DNA from 3 places in the Robertmurraya mesotrionivorans genome. Region 2 is predicted to be linked to each of the others. Evidence: riboswitches for the same ligand, from Rfam matches in the RefSeq annotation. Region 2 holds a riboswitch; each other region holds the start of a gene.
What was found. A riboswitch is a leader RNA that binds a small molecule or an ion and turns the genes downstream of it on or off. The one in region 2 is predicted to bind thiamine pyrophosphate.
Positions count from the first base shown of each region.

Region 1: another riboswitch for thiamine pyrophosphate. It lies ahead of thiT (energy-coupled thiamine transporter ThiT); the one in region 2 lies ahead of ACRX5O_RS04750 (thiazole synthase).
Region 3: another riboswitch for thiamine pyrophosphate. It lies ahead of ACRX5O_RS13275 (ABC transporter substrate-binding protein); the one in region 2 lies ahead of ACRX5O_RS04750 (thiazole synthase).

Region 1 covers NZ_JBPCCH010000005.1:78,492-86,145, reverse strand. Annotated here, with positions in the region: gene ACRX5O_RS10745 (alanine/glycine:cation symporter family protein) at 1-1,178, shown strand, start outside; gene ACRX5O_RS10740 (VanW family protein) at 1,275-2,165, shown strand; gene ACRX5O_RS10735 (divergent polysaccharide deacetylase family protein) at 2,218-2,994, opposite strand; gene thiT (energy-coupled thiamine transporter ThiT) at 3,091-3,687, opposite strand; TPP riboswitch at 3,750-3,848, opposite strand; gene ACRX5O_RS10725 (methyl-accepting chemotaxis protein) at 3,934-5,625, opposite strand; gene ACRX5O_RS10720 (nitric oxide synthase oxygenase) at 5,726-6,814, opposite strand; gene ACRX5O_RS10715 (alanyl-tRNA editing protein) at 6,886-7,654, opposite strand, start outside.
Region 2 covers NZ_JBPCCH010000002.1:128,265-135,918, forward strand. Annotated here, with positions in the region: gene ACRX5O_RS04725 (ABC transporter permease) at 1-493, opposite strand, end outside; gene ACRX5O_RS04730 (ABC transporter ATP-binding protein) at 490-1,242, opposite strand; gene ACRX5O_RS04735 (acyl-CoA reductase) at 1,256-2,689, opposite strand; gene ACRX5O_RS04740 (LuxE/PaaK family acyltransferase) at 2,680-3,747, opposite strand; gene thiH (2-iminoacetate synthase ThiH) at 3,761-4,876, opposite strand; gene ACRX5O_RS04750 (thiazole synthase) at 4,886-5,656, opposite strand; TPP riboswitch at 5,757-5,853, opposite strand; gene thiD (bifunctional hydroxymethylpyrimidine kinase/phosphomethylpyrimidine kinase) at 5,859-6,674, opposite strand; gene thiE (thiamine phosphate synthase) at 6,695-7,330, opposite strand; gene thiM (hydroxyethylthiazole kinase) at 7,345-7,654, opposite strand, start outside.
Region 3 covers NZ_JBPCCH010000007.1:95,607-103,260, reverse strand. Annotated here, with positions in the region: gene ACRX5O_RS13285 (EAL domain-containing protein) at 1-781, opposite strand, end outside; gene ACRX5O_RS13280 (peptide chain release factor 3) at 881-2,461, opposite strand; TPP riboswitch at 2,653-2,764, shown strand; gene ACRX5O_RS13275 (ABC transporter substrate-binding protein) at 2,867-3,862, shown strand; gene ACRX5O_RS13270 (thiamine-binding protein) at 3,874-4,167, shown strand; gene ACRX5O_RS13265 (ABC transporter permease) at 4,164-4,937, shown strand; gene ACRX5O_RS13260 (ABC transporter ATP-binding protein) at 4,924-5,670, shown strand; gene ACRX5O_RS13255 (TatD family hydrolase) at 5,667-6,437, shown strand; gene ACRX5O_RS13250 (YjcZ family sporulation protein) at 6,477-6,614, opposite strand; gene ACRX5O_RS13245 (YjcZ family sporulation protein) at 6,648-6,755, opposite strand; gene ACRX5O_RS13240 (hypothetical protein) at 6,917-7,327, opposite strand; gene ACRX5O_RS13235 (hypothetical protein) at 7,616-7,654, shown strand, end outside.

The DNA of each region.
Region 1 (7,654 bases), on a different contig from region 2:
TTGCTGGGGTAGCAATGGCTATAGCAGTTGGTGGTCCTGGTGCTGTTTTCTGGATGTGGATGGTTGCCATTTTAGGTGGCGCTAGCGCGTTTGTTGAAAGTACTTTGGCACAAATCTATAAAGTAAAAGATGGAGCCGGATTTAAAGGCGGCCCAGCTTATTATATGAGAAAACAACTCGGTTCCGTTGGACTTAGTAAAGTATTTGCCTTTGGTATCATATTTTCTTTTGGATTAACATTCATTGCTGTTCAAAGTAATGTTATTGCTGCTTCTTTTAACAGTTCATTTGGTTTTGATGGATTACTTGTAGGCATCGTATTAGCCATTTTAACGGCCGTAATTATATTTGGCGGAGTACAACGTGTCGCAAAGTTTTCGTCTGTTATCGTACCGATTATGGCATTCTTTTATATTATTTTAGCCGCATACATTATCATTACGAATATTCAGGAAGTACCAGGCGTTTTAGCACTTATTGTTAAAAATGCATTTGGGATCGACCAAGCAATTGGTGGTGGCATGGGTGCTGCGATTATGATGGGTGTAAAAAGAGGGTTATTCTCAAATGAAGCTGGTATGGGTAGTGCACCAAATGCTGCTGCGACTGCAGTTGTGTCTCACCCTGCAAAGCAAGGGTTTGTTCAAGCACTAGGTGTGTTCTTTGATACTCTTGTAGTTTGTACAGCTACAGCATTTATTATCTTACTGTCTGACTCTTATACGACAGGTCTTCAAGGTATTGAACTGACACAAGCATCTTTAGGTGAACATTTTGGAAGTTGGGCAAGTCTCTTCTTAACCTTTGCCATTTTTATGTTTGCATTTTCTTCAATTATTGGGAACTACTACTATGGGGAAGCAAATATAGAATTTGTTCATAAAAGTAAAGCTACCTTAATTATTTTCCGAATTCTAGCTGTTGGAATGGTCATTTTCGGTGCTGTTGCAAGCTTACAAATTGTTTGGGATTTGGCTGACTTAGCAATGGCCATTATGTCCTTTACAAACCTTATTGCCATTGGTTTACTTGGTAATATTGCTTTTAAAACACTTGATAATTACCTTGAACAACGTAAGCAAGGTCTTGACCCTGTGTTTTTTGAAGATAGTATCCCTGGATTAAAAGGGGTAGAGAGCTGGCCTAAACAAAAGCAAGAAACAACTGAAAAAGCTTAATCAAAAGACTGGGAATTCCCAGTCTTTTTCATTTCTTAATCCCCGCATAAGGAAATCATGAACTTGGAATAATACTCATGGTACCTAAGTGGAAGGATGATACGATTGAAATTAACTGGACTTTTATCTATTCTCATGCTTATTCAACAACCAGCCAATCACGATGTACTTACATTGATTGATAATGATCAACCCATAATGAGTGTAGATCGTGAAGAACTAGTTTTTCCTCTTCCCAATACTCCTCTTATGGACTTGCATCATCTTGACATCTTAACTGCTGAACTTTCCCAACAAGTATACATAGAGCCGAAAAATGCTTTTCTTGATGAACATGGAAATTTACAGCCAGAGCAGCTGGGATATCAACTCGATAAGAGAGCATTTCATACCCTATATCACTCCTATTTTTATAGTAAAGGTGCTAAAACGCTTAAAGTACCTAAAAAATCCATTTTCCCAGAGGTAGATAGTGAGTTATTGTCAAGAATTCGACAACAAGCGATCGGATATTATGTCACTTATTTCAATAGCTACAATACCTCAAGAACAAATAATATAAGAATATCATCCGAAGCGATAAATAACTACGTCCTATTTCCAGGTCAGACCTTTTCGTTCAATGAGGTGGTTGGTCAACGGACAAAAGAACGTGGATATACGCCAGCTCCTATTATTGTTCGAGGTGAGCTTTCTGAGGGGGTCGGCGGAGGTATTTGCCAAGTGTCTTCTACACTCTTTAATGCTGTGGATCGAGCAGGGTTAAAAATCGTGAAACGATATTCTCACTCCAAACGTGTCCCTTATGTTCCTCCAGGTCGCGATGCAACAGTCAGTTGGTATGGGCCTGACTTTGTTTTTATGAACAACTATAAGCATCCTATCTTAATACGTTCAAAAGTGAGAGGGGGTTCCGTATCCATACTTTTGTATACTTCAGACGATGTGAATGTTGAACTTAATCAAGTTCCAAGCATGTATCAATAAAAAACAAGGCTGTCCAATGAATGGGAGGATCCCACCCACTGGACAGCCAATTTTAATATAGATGAAAATACTTTGATCGAATGGAATCAGATAACAGTTCGGATACCGGGACGACCTTTATATGCTTCTGCTTAAATTCAGTCATTGACTCAGTAACACCTAACGAGCATACCTTACCTGATGTACCAACATGTCCAATTGCAACAGCGGTTCCCCTGCTCTCCGCAATCCTTGCAAGGATAAGCATTTGTTTTTTGACCTGATTCACAGAACAGATATCATCCAAAAACACGTCTCGCTTAATAAAAGGTACATTTAATTCCTCAGTGATTTCCTCAAATTTTGATTTTGGACTTGTTGCACTATCTACAATATATAGCTGCTTTTCCTTTGCTACTTCGACAATAATTCTGACAATCTCCTCATTTTCAACGACAAGCGAGCCCATATGATTATTTAATCCCATAGCATGAGGAACACTATCGATAGCATCAATGACTCTCTTTCTTACTTCTTCCTTTGATAAGTCATTCGTTATTGGCTTCGGCCCTAACCAAGAGGCCTTTCCCTTTTTTGGCTGCATAGGCAAATGTACCATAATCTCTAAGCCATTTTCATATGCCCATTCTGCATGCTTTTTAGAAAGTTCATTAAAAGGCATAATAGCCGCCGTTATTCTCACATCACCTTCTAGAAAATCCTTTACACCTCCCACACCACCGCCAAAATCGTCAATAATAATAGCTGCCTTTTTCACTTCCTGGCCATGCCCATGATGAGGGAACAGTGTAAAGATGACCAAAAAAATGATAAATGAAGTTTTTTTCATAAAATCCTCCATTTTAATGTTAGTTCTTGGGATAGTTTGTCTCATTGAGGAAAAACCATACAAAAAACTCGTCCAAAACATTGGACGAGTGTTAGATTACGATATTTTTTTCATGGTCTCTGAAGAGGAAACCCTTTTGTGGAGAAGAAATCTTGGTGAGCTAGACACTAATAAGAATAAAATAACGGAACAATAGATGGCTGCCCCAATCATTGTACCACCATTCACGCCTAGTGAAAATAAGAATGGAGACATCCCATCCGGTGCATATTCTCCCCAGAATAAAAATCCCGCGATAAAATGCCAAAAATAACGAGCCGCACTTCCGACGAATGTGGCAACTATCATCCATTGAAGGGCTTTCTTTTTATTTTCAGTAAGTGCTACCTGAATTTTTTTCATAAAGAAACCTGCAAATCCAATAAACGCAAAGGCCAGAAAATACTCAATGAAGCCCTGTAGCGGAGTTAGAATATAGGCATCACCCATGGCAATTTGTAATAGTCCCCATAAAAAGCCAGAAGCGGTTGCAGCAACGAATCCCCATCTAAAGGCAATAATTAAAATAGGTAGCATCGCAAATGAAATGGAAATATTAGGCGATAGCTTGATCGATGGAAGAAGGTCTAGAATTAATGCAAAGGCTGCAAAAAAAGATGCTTCAATCATCATGATTAATCGTTTGTTTCCCATATAAAAAATCTCCCCTTTTTGGAAACCTCAAGGAGAGCGTAGATAGACATGATTGCACGAAAAATTCAGTCAGTCCACATCCCTGCGCTAGAATTATCTAACAGGTTCAAAGGGTCAGAACAAACGTTCACTCTCAGCATGACGCTCCCCTTGTGGTTTCTTCGTATGTAGTTATAATTTCGTTTTCATTATATCATATAAAATTAAATAGAAAAGCATCTAGTTGGAACTAGATGCTTTTCATGTTTATATTTTAAATCGGCGAACTAGCTGTTGTAAGGTTTCGGCCATTCCTGATAGGTCTTGAGCACTTGCGGTTACTTCTTGGAGGGTAGCAACGTTTTCTTCTGTTCCGGCTGCTACTTCTCTAGTTGTTGCAACGCTTTCTTCTGCGATTCCTTTTACATCGTCAATTGCTTGTACGACATTTGAACTATGCATACTTAGTAGCTCGATGGCACATGAAACGTCTGATACCTTTTCAATTACGTCTCCCATTGACTCTCCAATAAGAGCAAACGCTTTCTTTGCATCCTGACTATATTCGAATCCTTCAGATACTTTGTGAGACTGTTCTTCCATTGCTGAAACGGCTAGATCCGTCTCAGATTGGATATAAGAAATCATTTTTGTAATTTGATCGGCTGATTTTTTTGATTCCTCCGCGAGCTTTCTTACTTCGTCAGCAACTACAGCAAATCCCTTGCCATGTTCACCTGCTCTTGCAGCTTCAATTGCGGCATTTAAGGCTAGCAAATTCGTCTGATCTGCAACAGTGGTAATCATATTAAGGATAGAAGTAATTTCATTCGAGCGTCTCCCTAACTGACGAATGATTTCTGAAGCATTCAAAACTCCATCATTGATAAGATTCATTTGGTTAACAACTTTTTCGATAGATAATGCTCCTTGATCTGTAACTTGAAACGTATTATCAGCTGTGACGAGCATTTTTTCACTACTTTTTGTAATTAAATTTATATTGCTAGACATCTCTTCAATCAATGTGTGAATTTTGGTTAAATGTTGTAGTTGCAGATCCATACCCTCTGAGTTTTGTTCAACAATATGAGAAATTTGTTCACTTGCTTGAGTACTGTCCTGCGCACTTGTACTTAGTTGTTCACTACTAGCTGCAACTTGAGCTGATGAATCTCTAACTTGAACAACTACTTCTCTTAATCCAGAAACCATTAAGTTGACAGACTGTATCATTGCCCCTATTTCATCTTTATTTTTCACTTGTATCTCATCAATAGAAAGGTCTCCGCTCGCAACCTTCTCAATAGCTTTAGATGCATAAACAATTGGTTTTGCAATCTGTAGACTTATAATTGTCGCTAGTGCTAATGCCACAAGAATCGCAGATACACTTATTACAATCATTATTGTGACAATTCCATCTATTTTTTTTGTGGTCAAGCTACTCGCATGGTCTAAATGTTTTTCCTGAATAGATAGAAGTTCATTTACTTTTGCATTAAACTGCATACCTAACGTTTGTGCAGTTGATTTTGCTAGAATTAAATAACCTAATTCATCATTGTCTTTCTTCATTTGTATTTGGTCTTGAGCAAACTTCGAATCATTTTTTGACATTTCCTCAAGAGCAGTTAACGTATTTAATAACTCCTTATCAGTGATTGTTGTTTTTAATTTCTTCATAGAGTTATCAAAGCTCTTTACTGCCTCATCGTATTCTGTAATATAGTCAGCTTCTCCAGTGAGTAGGAAGCTCCGAACGGCTGCTGATTTTCTAATCATTTGCTCTTGGAGATTTTTCACTTCTAGCTTTTGACCTACTTCTTCTTTTAAGAATGATTGATACGTATTGTTTACTGAATAAAGTTGAAAAATCCCAGCACTTGCTACAACTACTAACATGAATAAAACAATAACAAAACTACCTATAATTTTTTTTCGAACAGTGATATTCATGATTGCTCCCCCATTTATAGGTTGTACTTTATACCTATATTAACAATAGTTCTTTTGATATGGAAGCGTTTTATTTTAATTAAAAAGAAATAGACAAAATCTATTTCTTTTCGTAAGGAGCCACTTGATAAAAATAATTTGGCAATTGAATGCTATTGTCATATTGCTGGTGAAAAATATGGGTTAATGCGGGAGAAACAGGGGGTATCAACCAAGTCCAATTGCCTGTTAATTTCCGGCTTTTTTCTTTCTCTCTTTCTTCAAACAACTTAAACTGAGCCGCAGCGGTATGATGGTCAACAATACTTACTCCAGCCTTTTTATAGGAATATAGAACCGCTCGATTCACTTCAAGTAGCGCTCGATCCTTCCAAAGACTACTATTTCTAGACAAATCTAATTTCATGTGATCAGCAACTAAAGGCAACACATTATATCGGTCTTCATCCGCTAAATTTCTAGCCCCTATTTCTGTTCCCATATACCAGCCATTAAAAGGGGCAGCCGTGTATTGTATTCCACCAATTTCAAGACGCATATCAGCAATCATCGGTACACCATACCACTTTAATTCTAGTTCTTCAAACCATTCATATTCCGGATGTGAAAGATTGACCTCAAGAACTAGACTCGGAGGGATAGTTTTCCAATTTGGTTTTTCATGATTTACTTGAACCACTAGAGGTAAAAGGTCAAAATTTGTATGGTTCCCCTCCCACCCTAGCTCTTCACACACCTTTGTAAATGGAATAGAGTGAGGGTCTCCAATCAATCCGTGCTGTGTATCATATCCAGCATATCGAACAAGCTGGTGGTTCCAAATCCGTATGGAATGTTCCTTTGTTTCCTGTTTGAAAATAGAAATGGTCGGTCTAATATGACCATTGTTTGTCGCAAATTTGATATGTTCGAAAAGTGCATGGATGATCTCATCGGATTGATGTAAATGACGACAATCTTTAACAATCAAAGACTCCCAAAACAAACGTCCAATACATTTATTACTATTTCTCCATGCCATCTTTGCCCCATGGGAAAGTTCTTCATATGTATGTTCATATGTTCCCGTCTTACGAATCGAACTTTTTACTTCTTCCAATCTTGCTAACAAGGTAACATGATCCTTTTCTAGTTCTAAATAGCAAAGATTGATAAATTCTTCTGCTTTTTGGAGTAAATCTTCATTCAAGGCAAATCCCTCACGTTTATTAGTTTACATAATAATATTATCGTAACCTTTAGAGCTTACTGGAATCTCATTCACTTCAATTGATGTAAAAGCATTGTAAGGAGTGCATCAGAAGTTATCGTTTTAGCCTCTCCACCTCCTTGTGCCTGTTTTTCATTTCCTCCTCCCCTTCCATTTATCACTGGCAATATCGATTGAGCAAGATTCTTCATATTGATAGCCGACTCTTCTCTTTGACACACAAATTGAAGTTTCCCATTTATCGCTGAAACGAAAAGGACATTGACTTCAGGGTCAATAGCCAAAACATATCGAGCAATGGTTTGTAGCTCTTGGAGGCCCTTATCTGCAAAAGTAGCTTGAACGACTCTATGGTGCGCAACTTTTGTTGTTTCTTTTAATAAATCCTGAGCTTCAAACTGTAAAATAGTTTCTTGTAAAACCTTTATTTCTTTTTCAAGTGTTTTATTTCTATCAATGAGTCGGAGGGCAGCAGTCTCTAGTTCATTTTGAGGTGCATGTAAGAGACTTGTTAACTTTGATACAACAGTTGTCTTATCATGAATCTGCTTTCGAACACGGTGACCACATACAAACTCGACCCTTGTCTTTTTCTTTTGTCGTTCAGTACCCAAGATAGTAATGGCTTGAACTTCACCTGTATTTTGTGGATGAGTACCTCCACAGCCGTTATAATCAAATTCTGGAATGATTACTAAGCGGATATTTTCTTCAACTGAAAGGGTTTTCCGTAACGGATATTCGCTTACTTCCTCTTTTGAAACCCATTTAGTCTCTATTTTTCTATGTTCTAGAATGATTTGATTAGCTAATTGCTCG
Region 2 (7,654 bases):
TCCACAAGGTTTGCCATTTGCTTGCTTTTAATAGCTGAAAAAGGGCTAACCGGTCCTTGTCGACTACTAATAAGCCCGTTATGGTACTTTCAAATAAAGGAAAGAAGCTGATTAATGCGACAATCAAAATCTTTGGCGTATATCCGTACCCAAACCATAGAATGAGAAGCGGAGCTAAAGCGACTTTTGGCATCGCTTGTGTTGCGATAATATAAGGCTTCAGAACAAGTCGAAGGGTGTTCGACTGTGAAACCAATAGGCCTAGCCCGATTCCGATGAGAGCACCTACAAAAAATCCGCTAATAATTTCAACTAGGGTTGTGAAAATATGTGGCAGAAAATACCCACTAAGTAACAGGGTGAAAAGATTTTCTGCAATCGTTGTTGGTGTGGGTAAAATTAACGGTGATATTTTCTTCACCTTTACAATCATCTCCCACAAAATAAGCAAGGAAATAAATAGTAGAGTCGAATATAGATAGATTTTCTTCATAGTTGAAGCCTCTCATTCATATCTTGCTGAAAGTTGAAAAAAGACTGATCAAATAAAATAGACTTCTGTCGTGGTCGAGTAAACGGTACTTGGTACTCTTGAAGAATTCTTCCAGGTTCCCCACCTAGAAGAATAATCCGGTCAGACAGGAAAAATGCTTCCTGCAGATCATGAGTGACAAATAATACGGTTGGTTTGTACGTATTGATTAATTCATTAAGTTGAACATGTAACTGATCCTTGGTAAAAGAATCTAGTGCAGAAAATGGTTCGTCCATCAAAAGGATTCGTGGCTTATCAAGTAAAGCTCGTACGATTGCCACTCTTGACTGCATTCCTCCCGAACACTCATATGGAAATTTATGAATCGCATCCGTAAGTCCGACACGATCTAGCATTTCCTTTGCCTTATGCATATCTTTTTCTGTCAATTTTCTCTTTAACTGGAGTGGAAGTACGACATTTTCCAAGATCGTCTTCCATTCTAGCAAAATAGGTTTTTGAAAAACGTATGAAAGCTCTTCGACCGGTTCTTTCACCTCATGTCCGCCTATTGTAATCATTCCAGTGGTAGGCTTTTGCATTCCTGCAATCATTTGGAGCAGACTCGTTTTTCCGCAGCCACTTTTTCCAACGATGCTGATGAATTCCCCTTCCTTCATATCAAGGGAAAATTGACGGATTGTATCCTTTTGATCTTTGTCATAGGTAAGACCAATCTCTTTTAATTGTATATATGGTGGCTGCATTTCCATTCTCCCCTTATATTCGGTTCGGATCATACGCATCCATTTCGATTTCTATGCTAGCCTCCACGTCGACCCAACGAACCAAATCGGCTAAATGAGGTCTGCCATCATGATGCCAACCAGGTTCTGGTTCTCCCATTCTGCCTAGAAAGGTAAGTCGATTGACTCCACATTGACCGAGCACTTCTATGATGGAACGAAAGTTGTTTGGAGTGCAGGCGACCCCAACGGTTTGTAATAATCCTCGTATTTCATTAAGATAGGAAGGTACATCGACAATGGACTGAACGGGAATCACATACACAAAGCGGTTTAATGGCGATATCGGAAACGAAGTAGCTTTCTTATCGTAAACAACCGTCCAAGAAGTACTTTTCTCGCTTTCGAAAAGTGCTATATCTTTCGTTTGAAAGGCTTGAAATTGAAAGGTTGAGCGAGTCTGAATGATCGCTTGATTTTCCTGTTCGCTTAATCTAGCTCTTGGCATTTTCACCTCATAATTATTCATTTCTTGCGCTAGCAAACTAGCAAATTCACGTACCGAGACATTCCCCTTTTCCTCGACAAAAAAGACATGAGGAGAAAGACAGGCTTGTTGATCAAATTGAGAAGCATCCTTCGCAGCCCTCCTGGCAGTTTCGGTTACGAGAACACGCTGTAAGCAGCCTTTTGCTATAAAGCCAGCACTTAGTTTATGTCCATGTGCATGTAGATTGACGTGAGGTGGAACTTTTTTTCTAATAGAATCAATGGACTTCTCGCTTCCATATGCGATCACTGCTTCTGACGAAGAGAATGCTATACTCTCTAATTCTTCTTCTCCACCTTTCCACCAAATGATGGCGATTGATTCCGCTAAGTCTCTGTCAATCTCTCTCAATGTTTCAACAAACAGAGAAGGAAACAAAGGCTCGGAGGAGGAGAGCTTCCCAAGTGTACTAGACTTAACTAAAAGACTACTCACTAAACTCCATAGCGGCAAGGCAGGAACATTTCCGGAAAATACATGCGTAATGAGCTCTGGTCCATATGCTCTTGTTAAGCCTCCTGATGAACGTGGACGAAAGCCGTCAAGGACGAGAGGATTGGGGAAATCCACCTCTACCATTCTTTGCAGCTTTTCTTTACGAAAGGAACGTAAATACGAATCTAAAAACACACGTATCATTTCCGAGTCATATCCCGTTACAATTGGAAGAAGCTCTTCCGCTAGTTTTCTATAGTGATAGTTCGGGTCAAGCCAGAGTTGAATGGCTTGGTCAAGGATGTCAATAATGTCATTCGTTTTCCGTGCTTGTAGCTTTAGTTGCTGCTGTCTTAGATGTAAAACGACTTGTTTCAGTTCCTCACACGTAAGTTTTGGTACAAGAAGTGTTAGAGAATCAAACGTACGTTCTTCATAAGATGGTGAGATCATGCTTGGGACACAACCAATTTTTAGTTCCATTTACTTACTCCGTTACGAAACTGCTCTACGGCGAGGGAACAGCCCTTTGCTTCTGCCCCTTCGCTTCTTCCTAACAAGTAAAATCCATCTTTTTCTGCAATCCCCAAGTCCTCCGCCATAACCCCAAGGACCGAATGGAAGTTGGCTAAATCATAATGAACGAGAATTCCTCGCTCTCCATCTTGTACACACAAACCATTTTCCGGATTGATGACAACTGTTCTTACCCAATGAGGGGCTTTTTGTCGACCAGATCCGTTTTGATCGTAGAACTGGGAGCTTAGTTCAGTCATTCCATACATGTTCACACAATCCTCAACGGGTAAGTTAAACGCTTCTGCCACCATTTGTTTAAATTGATCTGAACTCATTTCGATGGCTCGACCCTTAGAACCACCTGTATCCATTAAACGGCTTCCTTTTGGTAATTGAAATCGGAGGTTTTTGTCTTTCGTGTACTCAACAAAATGGATAAAGGAAAACGTAGCCCCTAACAAATATACAGGGGTGTTTGTACGTTCAGATTCTTCAATGAACGAGACAAGCTTTTCGAAATCATAAGCTCCATTGCTAGCGATATAAACACTCTCCTCTGTTCCGTAGTTGCGAATGGCTGTATACAAATACTGTGACAGAGAGGAATTTGGCATTTCCGTTGGATTCGGAAATAGTATAGCCATTTTCACTAGGTTCTTGTCTTTCATGATATTTTCTTCAAAATGAGTTTTCATTGAAGAAGTCCACACCTCTAAGTCACGGTGAAAATTTCTCCCTTGATTTCCACTTGTCGTTCCGCTTGTTTGAAAATACGTCTCCGCCTCTTCAATCGGTGTACAAGCAATGTCGGCCTCCTTAAAAGCACTTACTGGTACAGGAGGAATTTGCTGATACGATTCAACCATCGATGGGTTAATCTTTCTTGATCGACAAAACTTCCTGTAAATACGATTATTTTCGTACTGATAGGCGAAAACCTGTAAAGCTAATGAATCAAATGAATCTCTTTCTTCATCTTCAATAAAAGTGAGAATTCTTTGCTTGATATCTTCATAGTGCATGATGTGGCTCTCCTTATGATGAATGTGTCAGTATCTCCCAATCTTTTACGACAGGTTGGTAGCCAAGTTCTCTTAATGATTCCTTTACCTCAGCCACACTTCTTTTGTCCGATATTTCAAATTGGCTATGTGTGTGTTCTTTATTGGCATAGCCCCCAACAACGGTTGATGAGGCGGCAGACATTTTGGTCACTCCCAATGGAAGTAAGTGACGTCTTAGATCCGCGCTTTCTCTCGTTGATAGAGTCATACCTGCACGTGGTAAAAATAAACGGGATGCTAGCATTGCTTGAACCAAATTTTTATCTGTTACATCAACCTTTGGTTGAAAGCCACCAAGGTTTGGCCGAATTCGAGGAAATGATAGAGCAATATCCGTTTCAAGATAATTTCTTTGTAAATAATGACCATGAAGTCCAGTGAAAAAGACTTCCTTTCTCCACTCATCCATTCCTAGTAGTGCTCCGATATTGACGGATCTCATGCCAGCTTGAGCACCTCTTTCTGGTGCATCTAGTCGATAGCGATAATTCCGTTTCGGTCCCTTTAAGTGATGCTCTTTATAGATTTCTTCGTTGTACACCTCTTGATATACGGTTAATCCATCAATACCACGAGCAACAAGTGTTCGGTACTCTTCAGTGTCTAATGGCTGTATCTCAATGGATAAAGAAGAAAAATACTTTTTCATCACATCAATCGTTTCACACAAATAATCGACTGAGGAATGTAGGCGAGATTCTCCCGTTAGCAGGATAATATGGCGTAAACCCATTTTGACAAGCGCCTTCGATTCTTCTTCAATTTCAGACAATGTCAGTTTTCTACGTGGAAAGTCGTTATCGATACTAAAGCTGCAGTACGTACATTTGTTCACACAATAATCGGTTAAATATAGTGGTGCGTATAATTGAATCGTACGTCCAAAATGCTGTACGGTACGGTTATGAGCGATTTGTGCCATTTCTTCTAAACAATTTTCAGCTGCTGGAGATAAAAGAATTAAAAAGTCTTCTGTATGAAGTCTCTCTTTTTGCAAAACCTTTTTTACGTCTTGAGTGGTGATGGAGGAAAAAAAGTCGTCAAATGGGTAATTTTTTATTTTTACATATTCATCATAAAATGACATTTCACTCACCTACCCTAAAAATCCTGTTAATGGAGATGACGCTTGTGCTGTCGTTGTCGTCGGTCCTACTCCACTTAGGTAGGCTTTCCTTCCAGCCTTGACTGCTAGATCAAAGGCGATGGCCATTTCAACGGGATCCTTTGCTGTAGAAATGGCTGTATTTACCAGTACAGCGGCTGCCCCCATTTCCATCGCTTCGGCTGCTTCAGATGGCTTTCCGATTCCTGCATCAACAATGATTGGAAGCTCTATTTCTTCTATTAAAATTTGGATCAGTTCCTTCGTCCGAATTCCTCGATTTGAACCGATCGGAGATCCAAGTGGCATGATGGCTGCTGCTCCAGCATTTTGCATCGCTTTTGCTGCCATTAAGTCAGGGCTCATATAAGGTAGAACGACAAACCCTTCATTCGCTAGGATGTCAGTTGCCTTAGCCGTTTCGTAATTGTCGGGAAGCAAGTACTTTTGGTCGGAAATGACTTCGATTTTAATCCAATTACCCATACCGGCTGCTCTTGCAAGTCGTGCAATTCGAACCGCTTCGTCTGCGGTTCTTGCTCCCGATGTGTTCGGAAGTAAAATCATGTCTTTAGGAATGTCTTCTAGAATGTTCTCTTCTCCAGTAGCATTCAAGTCGACTCGTCTTAAAGCGACAGTAACAACCTGTGAACCGGATTGAGTTAGTGCTTCTTTCATTAGCTTGTGATTATAAAATTTGCCTGTTCCTGTTAGTAGACGGTTATGTAGCTGTGTGTTTCCAATCGTTAATAAGTCGGTCATTGTGGTTCCTCCTATAGGTTTGTTTTGGATAACAAAAAAGACTTACCAATCTTGGCAAGTCTTCACATTCTTACATGGAGCTCTTCCTCATAATAGAGCTCACGCAAAATGATTGCTTCCCTACGTTGGTTCTAACCAAATCAGGTTCAAGGGTTGGAAAGTTTCCTCTCAGCCTTAAGGCACCCCTAGCTAATTTTGTATTTTATTTGATTCCGATTTTTGCTTTATTTCGTTTGTAAGCCCAATGATTGGTTGGACCGTGACCGGATCCAATGTTTAGATCATCCTCAATGGCTGCCTGTATAAAGTCTTTTGCCACTTGCACCGCTTGAACAACCGGGCTTCCTTTTGCGAGTTGTGCGGTTATCGCAGCGGAAAAGGTACAGCCTGTGCCATGAGTATTTTTTGTGGAAATACGACTCGAAGTAAAGGTGTGAAATTGCTGTCCATCATATAAAAGATCAATCATTTCTTCACTTCCTTGATCATGGCCGCCCTTAATCATGACAGATTCAGCACCCATGACATGAAGCAATTTTGCTGCTTGCTTTCGGTCATCCATCGTCTCAATTTTTATTCCTGTAAGCACCTCTGCTTCGGGAATATTTGGAGTAACGATAGTCGCGAGTGGCAGTAATTTTTCTTTTAATGCTTTTACTGCTTCGTTTTGTAAAAGTGAAGCTCCACCTTTTGCAATCATCACCGGATCTACGACGATGTGTTTCATCTCATAAAATTCTATAAATCTCGCAACCGCCTCAATGGTGTCACTGTTAAATAACATCCCGGTTTTGATCGCATCTGGACGCAAATCTTCAGCAATCGATTGGAGTTGTTCTTTAATTCCTTCCAAAAGAACACTATAGACACCTTGTACCCCTGTTGTGTTTTGTGCGGTTACAGCTGTTATCACTGACATTCCGTACACATCTAGTTCTTGAAATGTCTTCAGATCGGCCTGTATGCCAGCCCCTCCACCACTATCTGAACCTGCAATGGTTAATGCCTTATTTACCATAGTGAATGACCTCTCTTTGACTAAAATTCATCAACTAATCTACGTAAAAGCTTGGTATGCTGTTGGATATGACTGGTTCGACAAATATCGGAAATGATCGCTAGGCCATTTGCTCCTGCTTTCATAACGGTTTCTCCGTTGACAGAATTAATTCCACCAATCGCAACAAGAGGCAGAGAGATTCCTGCGTTACGAAATTCAGAAAAGATATCCAAGTTTTGTTGTTTTTCGGTATCCTCTTTTGAAATCGTAGGATACATCGGTCCAATTCCTAAGTAATCAGCTCCGTCTCGAACAGCTTGAAGTCCCTCTTCAACCGTATGAGTTGATACACCAAGAATTTTGTTAGGACCGATTGTCTCTCTCACATATTTTGCATTTTCATCGTCCTGGCCAACATGAACTCCATCAGCATCAAGAGCAATAGCGAGTGGTAAATCATCATTGACGATAAATGGTATCCTATGTTTCGCGCAGAGTTCTCGTAGTTTTTTTCCAAGCTCGTACTTCTCTATCTCTCCAAGAGAATTGCTCCCTTTTTCTCGGTATTGAAAGCACGTTATTCCACCTTCAATCGCTAAAGCTAACGTTTCTTCAGGTGTTCGATCCATGCAATCTTGACTGCCCATAATAAAATACAGTTTTAGAAATTCCATTTTCCCTATGCTCCTTATATGGTTGTGACTTTTGAATACACTTTGGCAAGGTCTACCACATCAGAGGATGAAGTGAGCATAAGTTGGTTAAGAAATTCCATCTGGAAAGTGCCTACATGATGGTCTCCTGTCGCTAAAACTGCACGCTCAGCAACTGCTCCATAAAAGGCTGAGGCTCCTGCAGCCGCTAGTAAATGATTAGTTTCAACACTTACAAACGCTCCTACGACTGATGAAAATAAGCAACCAGTCCCAGTTACTTTTGTTAGAAGGGGATGCCCGTTTGAAATAATAATCGATTCTTCACCATCAGAAACAACATCG
Region 3 (7,654 bases), on a different contig from region 2:
GGTCAATATAGCTTCGGTCAATTTTTACATAATCGGGATGTAGCAGTTCTAGCATGTCTATTGTAGAAAAGCCTGAGCCTACATCATCAAGGGCTACCTTCATCCCCTGTTTTTTGTAAGTGATAAACACCTTTTGCAAATGTTCAACATCTTCGATTTTCTCTGTCTCTACAACCTCAAACACTAAATCTGTTGGATCAATTCCATATCTATTAACTAGATGAAAGGTATGCTGTAGACAAAATTCCGGATTATAAATGGTCGATGGCAAAAAATTAATAAAGCTTTTGACCCCTTTTTTTATATACTTTCTACGAGTCTGTATGGCCACCTCTCTTGCCCTTTGGTCGAGCATCGATAGTAGCCCTGTTTTTTCTGCCACCTGAAATAGCTGTCCTGGTGGCATTTGGTTCATGCCATTCGTACGTAAAAGAGATTCAAATGCAAATAATTGGTTGTTCTGTAAATCGATGATTGGTTGTATATGTCCAATTAACTCCCCAGTTTGAATTACTTGAACAATCTCCCGATTTTTTACTCTCTCTAATAAAACAGGTAAAGACGTCAATAATATTGGCTTTACCCTTTCACTCGATAAAGCTGCTTTTACTTCCGGACGATTTTTCAGATCTATAGTCAGTGTATTTAAATGGTCTTCTAATTCTTGAAACGAAGAGTATTCATACTCAGTAAAAGTATTCTCATTATTCATCCCCTCGATAAATAAGTACCCTGAGGTATCAATTTTGTAACTAACTCCGCATTCGGTACATTTTTTCATAGAAGCTCCTCCAGGTCTTAAGAATCAATACTATTATACCAAAAGCAGAGTTTTTTCCTAGAAAAAAGAAGCCCTCAAAACACGAGGACTTCTAGGTACTTATTGGTAATCATCCATAGGATTATAAAGTGTAATGTCTGGATTTTTTTCTTGGAACCAGCGAAGAGCAAAATCGTTTTCGAAAAGAAATACTTTCTTATCATAGCGATCCTTTACTAATAGGCTTCGACTGCTAGAAAGATTTTCATTAATTTCTTCATTTTCAACCCAACGGACGATTTTTGAACCTAATCTTTCCATTAATACTTCTGCATTGTACTCGTTTCTCATCCTATGCTCAAACACCTCAAATTGGAGTTGACCAACGGCCCCTAACAAATAATCATCTGTTCGAACCGTACGGAAGAGCTGAATGGCACCTTCCTGAACAAGCTGCTGAATTCCTTTATGAAAAGACTTTTGCTTCATTACGTTTTTAGCAGAAACTCGAACAAAGAGTTCAGGAGTAAATTGTGGAAGCTTTTCGTATTGAAAGTTGTTTTTCCCAACTGTCAATGTATCTCCAATTTGGTACGTACCTGGATCGTACAAACCAATAATATCTCCACTAACCGCTTCATCAACCGTGTTTCTGTCATCAGCCATAAACTGTGTTGATTGAGAAAGCTTCATTGACTTTCCTAAGCGTGGAATATTGACTGTCATCCCTCTTTCAAATTTTCCTGAACAAACACGTAAAAATGCAATTCTGTCCCTGTGAGCAGGATTCATATTTGCTTGAATCTTAAAAATAAAGCCTGAGAAATCCTCTGATAACGGATCAATTTCCCCTTCTGTAGATTCCCGAGCTTGAGGTGCAGGAGCAAATTGAAGATATGTTTCTAGAAAAGTTTGAACACCAAAGTTCGCTAGGGCGCTACCGAAGAATACAGGTGTTAGTTCCCCATTTGCTATTCTTTCACGAGAAAATTCATTTCCCGCTTCATTTAAAAGCATAATTTCCTCCAACGTTTGGTCATACAAGGAGTATTGCTTTAGTTTATGATCTCCCTCGATTTCTCCATCTTCATTTAACGGAACAAATCGTTCTTCCTCTTCCACACGGAATTGTTCGATTCGCTTGTAGAAACGGTCATATATACCGAGAAATTCTTTCCCCATACCGATCGGCCAGTTCATCGGATATGATTCTATTCCCATAACCTCTTCTAGCTCAGCTAATAGTTCTAATGGAGACTTCCCCTGACGATCAAGCTTATTGATAAAGGTAAAAATCGGAATACCTCTCATTCGACACACTTTAAATAGCTTTAAGGTTTGCTCCTCAATCCCTTTTGCTGAATCGATAATCATGACCGCACTATCAACAGCTGTAAGAGTACGATACGTATCTTCACTGAAGTCTTGGTGACCTGGTGTATCAAGAATATTCACTCGACAGTCATTATAATCAAATTGCATCACACTCGACGTAACGGAAATACCACGTTGTTTTTCAATTTCCATCCAATCGCTCGTTGCAAACTTACCCGTTTTCTTTCCTTTAACTGTTCCCGCATCACGAATTGCACCACCAAATAACAATAACTTTTCTGTTAATGTCGTTTTCCCAGCATCCGGGTGGGAAATGATCGCAAATGTGCGACGCGATTGTACATCATCTTTAAAATTTTTTGCCATTATAGAAATTCCTTTCTTTCCTTACACAAATTCATCCATAACTTCAATCTTATCGTGACTGTATGAAGTTTGCAATGTGTTCTTTACAAAAGCGATAACAAACATATCATTATGTTCATCTATTCAAGAAAGTTCTTCCTTTTCAAGAAAATAATTTCTGCTATAATGAGATAGAAATCAAACTAAATAGGTAAGAATTGTAGGGGGACCGGTTGAAGACCGGTTGAGAGTGCATCCAATTGATGCTGACCCTTTGAACCTGATCTGGATGATACCAGCGTAGGGAACATATTCTTTAAACAATAAACTTGTTTAAATATATGCGCCCGGTTCAAAAACTGCGGCGTTTTTTGACGTCTATAAGTCCAGTTCATATTCCTACTTATACCATTGGAGGAGAAAGTAATGACAAAATGGATAGCTGCATTAGCAGCTTCTGTATTACTCGCAGGATGTTCAGGAACAAATGAACAACAAACAGAAAAGGAGGAATCAAGTGCTGAATTAAAAAAAGTGACTGTCGTTCTTGATTGGACTCCAAATACAAATCACACAGGGCTATATGTCGCAAAAGAAAAAGGCTTTTTTGAAGTGGAAGGTCTTGATGTGACCATTCAGATGCCTGGAGAGGCTGGTGCTGACCAACTTGTTGCTTCTGAGAAAGCAGACTTTGGTGTAGGTTATCAAGAGGGCATTACACAGGCTAGAGTACAAGGGGTACCGCTTGTTTCTATAGCTGCGGTCATTCAACACAACACATCTGGTTTCGCATCACCGGCATCTAAAAATATTCAATCTCCTAAGGATTTTGAAGGAAAAACATATGGTGGTTGGGGTTCACCTGTTGAAGAATCCGTCATCGACTCACTTATGAAGCAGGAACAAGCAGATGTAGAAAAGGTGAATATTGTAAACATAGGCGATGCAGACTTCTTTACCGCTGTTGAACGTGATATTGACTTTGCATGGATATACTACGGTTGGACAGGCGTGGAAGCGGAATTACGAGGAGAAGACATAAATATGGTCTACTTAACCGATTACTCCGAAAAGCTAGACTACTATACACCTGTGTTAACAACTAGTGAAAACATGATTAACAACGATCCAGAAACAGTAAAAGCTTTTGTTAAAGCGGCTTCAAAAGGCTATGAATTTGCTATCGACAATCCTTCCGATGCGGCGGACGTCCTAATCAAAGCTGCTCCTGAGCTTGACGCAGAGCTTGTTAAGAAAAGTCAGGAATGGCTTGCAACCAAATATCAAGACGATGCAGACCAATGGGGTCAGCAACGTTTAGAAGTATGGGAAAACTATGCTTCTTGGATGCTTGAAAATGGGTTACTAGAATCAGAGTTAGATGCAGAAAAAGCCTTTACTAATGAATTTTTACCACAATAGGAGTTGGTCATATGGCAAACGCGCTTGTTAGTATACAAATTATCCCTAAGACAAAAAACGGTGAAAATGTGATTCCTTACGTAGATGAAGCAATAGCCATTATTGATGCGTCAGGAGTAAAGTATGAGGTTCATCCCTTGGAAACAACTATGGAGGGTGATCTTCAGGAACTTTTTGCAGTCATTACGAAAATGAACGAAAAGATGATTGAAATGGGAAGCAGCAATGTTATTTCGCAGGTGAAGATTCTTTATCAACCAGGTGGAATAAAAATGGATACACTTACGGAGAAATATCGTTCATGATACAAAAATTACAAAAAGGGTGGAGACCAATTTTTGTTCTCCTCCTTTTATTCATTGGCTGGGAATTCACCGCAAGAATTACTCAGGTTCCAACTTGGCTTCTCCCAACTCCATCACAAATTTTTAACGAACTCATAAATGGTTGGAGCAGTGTCTCTGTACATCTTACATCCACCATTCAGCTTATTTTTCTAGGCTTTGTTTCTGGAGTTACCGTAGGTCTGTTAACTGCCTTTATTTTACATAATATTCCTTTTTTAAAAGAATCTTTATATCCGCTTCTCATTTTATCGCAAAATATACCCATTATCGTACTTGCTCCACTTCTTGTTATATGGTTCGGCTTCGGTCTATTACCAAAATTAATTGTTATCACTCTGGTTTGTTTCTTTCCAATTACGATTTCAGCCATGGATGGATTTCGCCAGGTTGCTCCAGATCTCTTCCATTATATGCAAATGGCAGGAGCAACAAAACGACAGTTATTTTGGAAACTTGAGTTTCCGTTTGCCCTTCCCTCAATCTTTTCAGGTCTGAAAATTTCAGCGACTTACAGTGTCATGGGAGCCGTTATATCTGAATGGTTAGGATCAGAAAATGGTATTGGAGTCTATATGACACTCTCTTCCTCATCGTTTCGAACAGATCGCGTGTTTGTTGCCATTTTTCTCATTATGGCATTAAGTTTGTTATTTTTTATCATGATTAATTGTTTGGAGAGATTTATAATTCGTTGGAAAGCTGAGGGGAACAATCGTGGAGCATCTTGAATTACAAAATGTGTCTTTTTCTTATCGAGATAAACAAATCTTACATGATCTCAACCTCTTTATTAAGAACGGGGAGTTCGTAACGATTCTTGGTCCCTCCGGAAGTGGAAAAAGTACGATTTTCCAGTTAATCGGTGGCCTGCAGGCTCCACAAGCAGGGTCCATTATACTCGAAGGAAATGACATTACAGGTAACAGAGGACATATTAGTTATATGCCCCAAACCCCTTCCTTACTACCTTGGCGAACAATCATTCAAAATGTCGTTCTTGGCCAAGAGCTGAAAGCTAAAAAGGATTACGAAATGGCTATGGAGATGCTGCGAAAAGCGGGGCTAATGGAGTATAGAAATGCTTTTCCTCACGAACTTTCAGGGGGTATGAAGCAAAGGGTTGCATTTTTACGGGCACTTCTAAGTCCCCAGCCCATCATATGTTTAGATGAGCCATTTTCAGCTTTAGACGAGTTAACTCGTCAGGAAATGCAGTTATGGCTACTTTCGATTTGGGATCAGTACAAAAAAACAATTATTTTTGTTACCCATAATATAGAGGAGGCACTCTTTCTTTCCGACCGAATACTCGTATTATCCGATAAACCTGCAAGAATCAAACAAGAGGTTGTTGTTCCCTTCTCGCGACCAAGAAACGAGGAAATGATGTTCTCCGGAGAATTTCTTCGTTACAAAAAAATGATTCATGATTTTTTAAAAGAAAAGGTTGATCAAAAATGAGGAAAATAACAGACTGCCATTTACATCTAGATAAGTACCTAGATGAAGAGATTCATACGATGATGGAGACACTTGACGAAGTTGAAATGCTCATAAGCGTTTCCTATGACTTAGAATCCTGTAAAAGAAACGCTTATCTTTCAAGGATATACCCACATGTCAAAACAGCATTTGGATTTCACCCTGAGCAAGCAATAGGTTCAGACGAAGAAATGGCAGACCTTTTTCAATGGGTGTACACACATTTCGATGAGATGATAGCGGTTGGAGAGGTTGGCCTCCCCTTTTACTTACGGACTTCCACTTCCTGGAACTCTTCTCTGGAACCGTATATAGAACTTCTTGAAGAGTGGATAAAGCTGGCTAGCAAGAAAAACTTTCCTATCTCGCTTCATGCAATTTATGATGACGTGCCAACCGTTTGCTCTCTGTTAGAAAGGCATAGTATTGAAAATGCTCATTTTCACTGGTTTAAAGGAGCAGACACAGATATGGATCGAATCATTCAAAACGGACACTTCATATCGCTTACTCCTGACCTTTTTTACGAAAAAGAAATTCAACATATCGCTAAGCGTTTTCCCCTTTCACAGATGATGGTGGAAACAGACGGTCCTTGGCCCTTTGAAGGACCGTTTAGCGGAAGAATGACACACCCCAACATGATTCATCAAACAATAAGACAACTTTCTGAATTGAAAGCTATCTCAGTGGAAAAGACATATGAAACACTGTATGTAAATACAAAACACTTCTTTCGTTTATAAAGGAATGAAGGTGAGAAACCCCACCTTCATTCTTTTTTATTACCACTTAAAGCAAGCAGCACCAACGATGATTAATAGGATGAAAAGTACAACGATTAGCGCGAAGCCACCACCGTACCCAACTCCACCAACTGCTGGATAACCGCAACCGCTGTAAGGAGATCCGTATCCGTACATCTAAATTCCCCCCTTTAAAGTTTTAATTAATTTTTAATAACCGAAACCATAGCCCCAAGAAGCACCAATGATAATTAAAAGGATAAATAAAACTACTAGCAGAGCGAAACCTCCGCCGTATCCACCAAATGTTTCTGACATTTAAATTACCTCCTTAGTTGTAAGTCAATATATCCTATGTAAGAAACCCAAAATGTGCGAATAGTCAAACGCCCTTTTTTAGGTAAAAAGCGGAGGCGGCTTGTACATGGATTCTAACGCATATTAAACAAGAGCCTCCCCAAATGGGGAGGCTCTTGTTTCTACATGATCGGTCTCATTTCATAATTATTAATTATTGATTCTTTCATTTCAGCAAAATTATATTCGTATTGAATCTGATTTGGCAAGGGAAGTTCAATCCAACGATACAGACCAAATTGAGTAATTTGTTCTTTGTAAATTGGTCGACAATTTTCTAATACACTTACATTGAAGGATTCAAAACCATCCAATTGAACTAATTCTTTAAGTAATTGCCTTTTCATTTCGAGACTCGTTACTTCTTTCTCCTTTTTGGAAGGAAGATGAATAACAATTTTTTCATCCTTTATTTGCTCCAAAATCATTAATTTTGATCTAGAAAGCTTCTTTAGCATTCTATTAATTTTCCAAAGAGAGACACCATCAATCGTTTTAAAAATTAATGTAATATTTTTTTTCATCTTTTCCATTTCCTTTATTTCCTCATTTTCGTATGTATGCATAACATATCACAATTTGTCGATTTAAAAAATTGGACAATTGACCTAGCAAGTACTTGTCGTTTTCTTTTTCTTATTGAAGATCAGGACGTTTGTTGTATGTTTCTATCATACATTACCAATATTGATGTAAATTTACCGTCTATTATTTTAAAAAACCATTCTAAAGTAGTTTAATAGATTTTATAAAAAAAGGAAACTTCCATCTTATTCCTGCATAGATTTAAAGGTAGATTGAAGTAAAGGCGGAGAACAAGAGTGAGTCGATTGAAGGAATACATGACGTATAAACCTTGG